Regions from separate parts of the Streptomyces coerulescens genome, predicted to be linked through region 2. Evidence: riboswitches for the same ligand, from Rfam matches in the RefSeq annotation. Region 2 holds a riboswitch; the other holds the start of a gene.

Region 1 (2,194 bases), on a different contig from region 2:
TCGGGACCGTGGTAGACGGCGTACATGCCGGCCATGACGGCGAGGAGCACCTGAGCCGTACAGATGTTGCTGGTGGCCTTCTCCCGCCGGATGTGCTGCTCACGCGTCTGCAGCGCCAGCCGGTAGGCCTTGTTCCCGTCGGCGTCCACGGACACGCCCACGAGCCGCCCCGGCAGGCTGCGCGCGAACTTCTCGTGGACGGCCATGTAGCCGGCATGCGGTCCGCCGAAGCCCATCGGCACACCGAACCGCTGTGTCGTACCGACCGCGATGTCCGCCCCTAGCTCGCCCGGCGACTTCAGCAGCGTGAGCGCGAGCAGGTCGGCGGCGACGGTGACGAGGGCACCGAGCTCGTGCGCCTGGTCGATGACCGGCTTGATGTCCCGTACGACACCGGAGGCGCCCGGGTACTGCAGGAGCACGCCGGTGATCTCGCGCGCGGCGATCTCGGCCGGAATGCCGTCCGAGAGGTCGGCGACGACGACCTCCACGCCCGTCGGCTCGGCGCGGGTCTCGATCACGGCGATGGTCTGCGGAAGCACGTCCGCGTCGACCAGGAACAGCCCCTTCTTGTTCTTGCCCATGCGCCGGGACAGGGCCATGGCCTCGGCGGCGGCCGTCCCCTCGTCGAGCAGCGAGGCACCGGAGGTCGGCAGCCCGGCGAGCTCGGCGACCATGGTCTGGAAGTTCAGCAGGGCCTCGAGACGCCCCTGGGAGATCTCGGGCTGGTACGGCGTGTAGGCCGTGTACCAGGCGGGGTTCTCCATGACATTCCGCAGGATGACCGGCGGGGTGAAGGTCCCGTAGTACCCGAGCCCGATCATCGAGTCCAGCACCTGGTTGCGGTCGGCGAGGGAACGCAGCTCGGCCAGCACCTCGGCCTCGGTGCGGGCACCCGGCAGATCCAGCGAGTCGGCGTTCTTGATCACGTCCGGCACCGCGGCGGCGGTGAGCTCGTCGAGGGAGCCGTACCCGACCTGGGCGAGCATCTTGGCCCGGGCCTCATGATCAGGGCCGATATGACGCTGCTCGAAGGGGATTCCCTGTTCGAGCTCGGAGAGCGGAATGCGATGGGCGGTCATTTGCGGAGGCCTCCTGGTCTGACACGACCTTCGAGGGGCACCACGGCGCGGGTACCCGAACGGCCTCCCCCTCTGTCATCTCAACCTGAGAGCTTCACCGGACCGCCCGAAGGCCGTCGGCTTTCACCGTCGGTGAGAGCGGAAGCCGTCGACACCCGCCCTGCTTTCCAGAGTGACCTCGTCCGTGCGGTACGTGTGCCTGAGAGATTCCGGGGAGGATTTGCTCCTTCGGCGCCTCCGATGGTGTCCGGAGGACTCTCCCGCACGGGGTCAGCAGCCGCTATGAAGCCTACCAGCGAGGTCGACGCACGGACCTTCGAGTGGCCGCTCTCACCAATCTGCCTTTTCGTAGTGCTTACGGATGAGTTGTGACCAAGTGGAGGGCCCGTGCAGACCGACATCGATCCGCGCAATCTGATCGGCCGCAAGGCCTTCGACCGCAACGGCACCAAGATCGGCACCATCGACGAGGTCTACCTCGACGACGCGACCGGGGTACCGGAATGGGCGGCGATACGCACCGGCCTGTTCTCCCGGGACGCCTTCGTCCCCCTGGAGCCCAGCGAGCTGGTGGAGGGCAGCCTCCACATCCCCTTCGACCGTGCCCTGATCAAGGACGCCCCCGACTTCGGAGTGGGCCGCCATCTGTCCCCCGAACAGGAGCTCCAGCTCTACCACCACTACGGCCTTGATGTAACGGCCCCGCCCCCACCCCCCGACCGGGACTTCGGCAACCTGGCCCCCACGGAGCCGCCCAACAACAACGACCCCACGACCCCGCACCCCTGACCAGCCCGAACGGGCCGCCTTCCGCCCCTTCCCGCCGACGAGAGCGACGAGGACGACGAAAGCCGACCTCCAAGCCCTGCCGACTCCGGCACGGACGTCCCACCGGCCGACCCCCTCAGCCACACCCTCCTATCCAGGCAGCGCAGCCGCACCATCCCCACCGACCACGGAGCCCTCAGAGCCCCCTGGTCCCCCGACTTCTCCCCCTTCCCCAGGCCGCTCCTCCACGAGCGGCAGCGGCTCCACCGCCTCCAGCCCCGGATCATCCACCTGGAACGTCCGCACCCGCCCCGGCTCCGACCCCGGCGTCTCGAACCGCACGG
Region 2 (2,194 bases):
GCGGCAGATCGCCCTTCGCCGCCGAGCGCAGCAGCCTGGAGGCCGCTCTGCGGTGCCGCAGGAAGGCGTACCGCGAGACGCCCCGGCCGCGCTCGCGCTGGCCCTCCAGGGCGGTGCCCGGCGTCACGTCGAGCAGCAGCAGATGCAGGGTGCCGCCCCGGCGGCGGGCCTCGCGGGCCAGCCAGCCGCGCACCCAGGCCTGGGTGCCGCAGTCGTGCACGACGACGCCCTCGCCGCTGCGCACCGCGCGCCGCAGCCCGGCGTAGTGCGCGAGGCGGACCAGGGGGCGGTAGACGGCGTAGGGGAGGAAGCCGGGCATCCGGGCGTCCCAGCGGTCCCGGGTGTCCTGGGAGTCGATACGCAGGCCCTTCACCGTCCGCTGCATCAGCGTCGACTTGCCGCTGCCGGGCAGACCGGTGATCACGACGAGGTCCTTGGGGCCGAAGAGCAGCGCGTGCGGGCTGTGGCCGGAGCGTTCGCGCAGATCGCGGACCACGGGCGCGGGGCACACGACGTGCGCTTCGACACCGGGTGCCGCGGGCTGCTTGGGCAGCGCGATGCCCGTGGTCGTGGCGTACGCCGTGGTGCGGTTCACCGTCATCGTCCTCCTCCGGGGTCCAGGAGTCCCCATCCCCACTGAGCGTAAAGAGAAGGTAATAGAGGATCTCCTCCTTTTCGTTCGCTTCCTGCCACAAGCCGGTTACAGAGATGGCCTGCCCCCGACGGGGTCCGGCATGCAATGATGGCGGCGCCAACTGCATACCGGCCGTTTGAATCCGCGCGGGAGAGTCCCCAGCAGCAGTGCATCGCTGGGGCGCCGAAGGAGCAAGTCCCTCCCTTGAATCTCTCAGGCCCCGTTACCGCGCGGGCGAGGCACATCTGAAAAGCGGGTCGCTGCGTGTAGCGGCCCCACCCAAGGTGCAAGCCGTGATCACCGTCTTCGGGATCATGGCGAACCTCTCAGGTTCCGATGACAGATGGGGAGGAACGACCTCGCCTGTCATGCCTTGGGAGACAAACGTCCGATGAGCAGCACCGCCCCCTCTGAGAAGCGCCGTACCGCGCTCGATGCCCTGCATCGCTCGCTCGGCGCGACGATGACCGACTTCGCCGGCTGGGACATGCCCCTGCGCTACGCCTCCGAGCGCGACGAGCACAACGCCGTACGCACCAAGGCCGGCCTGTTCGACCTCTCGCACATGGGCGAGATCACCGTGACCGGCGCGGACGCGGCCGCTCTGCTGAACCACGCCCTCGTCGGCAACATCGCCTCCGTCGGCGTCGGCCGCGCCCGCTACACCATGATCTGCCAGGCCGACGGCGGCATCCTCGACGACCTGATCGTCTACCGCCTCGCCGAGACCGAGTACATGGTCGTCGCCAACGCCTCCAACGCCCAGGTCGTGCTCGACGCCCTGGTGGAACGATCCGCCGGCTTCGACGCCGAGGTCCGCGACGACCGCGACGCCTACGCGCTGCTGGCCGTCCAGGGCCCCGAGTCCCCCGGCATCCTGAAGTCCCTGACCGACGCCGACCTCGACGGCCTGAAGTACTACGCCGGTCTGCCCGGCACCGTCGCCGGCGTGCCCGCGCTCATCGCCCGCACGGGCTACACCGGCGAGGACGGCTTCGAGCTGTTCGTGAAGCCGGAGCACGCCGTGGAGCTGTGGCAGGCGCTCACCAAGGCCGGTGAGGGCGTCGGGCTGGTCCCCTGCGGGCTGTCCTGCCGGGACACGCTGCGCCTGGAGGCCGGCATGCCCCTGTACGGCCACGAGCTGACCACCTCCCTCACCCCCTTCGACGCCGGGCTCGGCCGGGTGGTGAAGTTCGAGAAGGAGGGCGACTTCGTCGGGCGCGAGGCGCTGGCCGAGGCCGCCGAGCGCGCCTCGCAGAACCCGCCGCGCGTGCTGGTCGGCCTGATCGCCGAGGGGCGTCGCGTCCCGCGCGCCGGGTACCCGGTCGTCGCCGGCGGCGAGGTCATCGGCGAGGTCACCTCCGGTGCACCCTCCCCCACCCTGGGCAAGCCCGTCGCCATGGCGTACGTCGACGCGGCGCACGCGGCGCCGGGCACCGCCGGGGTCGGCGTGGACATCCGCGGCAGCCACGAGCCCTACGAGGTCGTGGCGCTGCCGTTCTACAAGCGCCAGAAGTAGCCCCCGAGCGGCACGAGCGGCGTCACAAGAAGAGACTGACA

The links. A riboswitch is a leader RNA that binds a small molecule or an ion and turns the genes downstream of it on or off. The one in region 2 is predicted to bind glycine.
Region 1: linked by a shared signal. The riboswitch ahead of gcvP (aminomethyl-transferring glycine dehydrogenase) and the one ahead of gcvT (glycine cleavage system aminomethyltransferase GcvT) in region 2 are both predicted to bind glycine.

Annotation. Positions count from the first base shown of each region.
Region 1 is NZ_JBHSKM010000024.1:10,132-12,325, reverse strand. It holds gene gcvP (aminomethyl-transferring glycine dehydrogenase) at 1-1,082, opposite strand, end outside; glycine riboswitch at 1,260-1,355, opposite strand; gene ACFPQ9_RS29505 (PRC-barrel domain-containing protein) at 1,470-1,871, shown strand; gene ACFPQ9_RS29500 (DNA polymerase IV) at 2,001-2,194, opposite strand, start outside.
Region 2 is NZ_JBHSKM010000012.1:349,795-351,988, forward strand. It holds gene ACFPQ9_RS21085 (AAA family ATPase) at 1-601, opposite strand, end outside; glycine riboswitch at 772-873, shown strand; glycine riboswitch at 874-987, shown strand; gene gcvT (glycine cleavage system aminomethyltransferase GcvT) at 1,026-2,153, shown strand.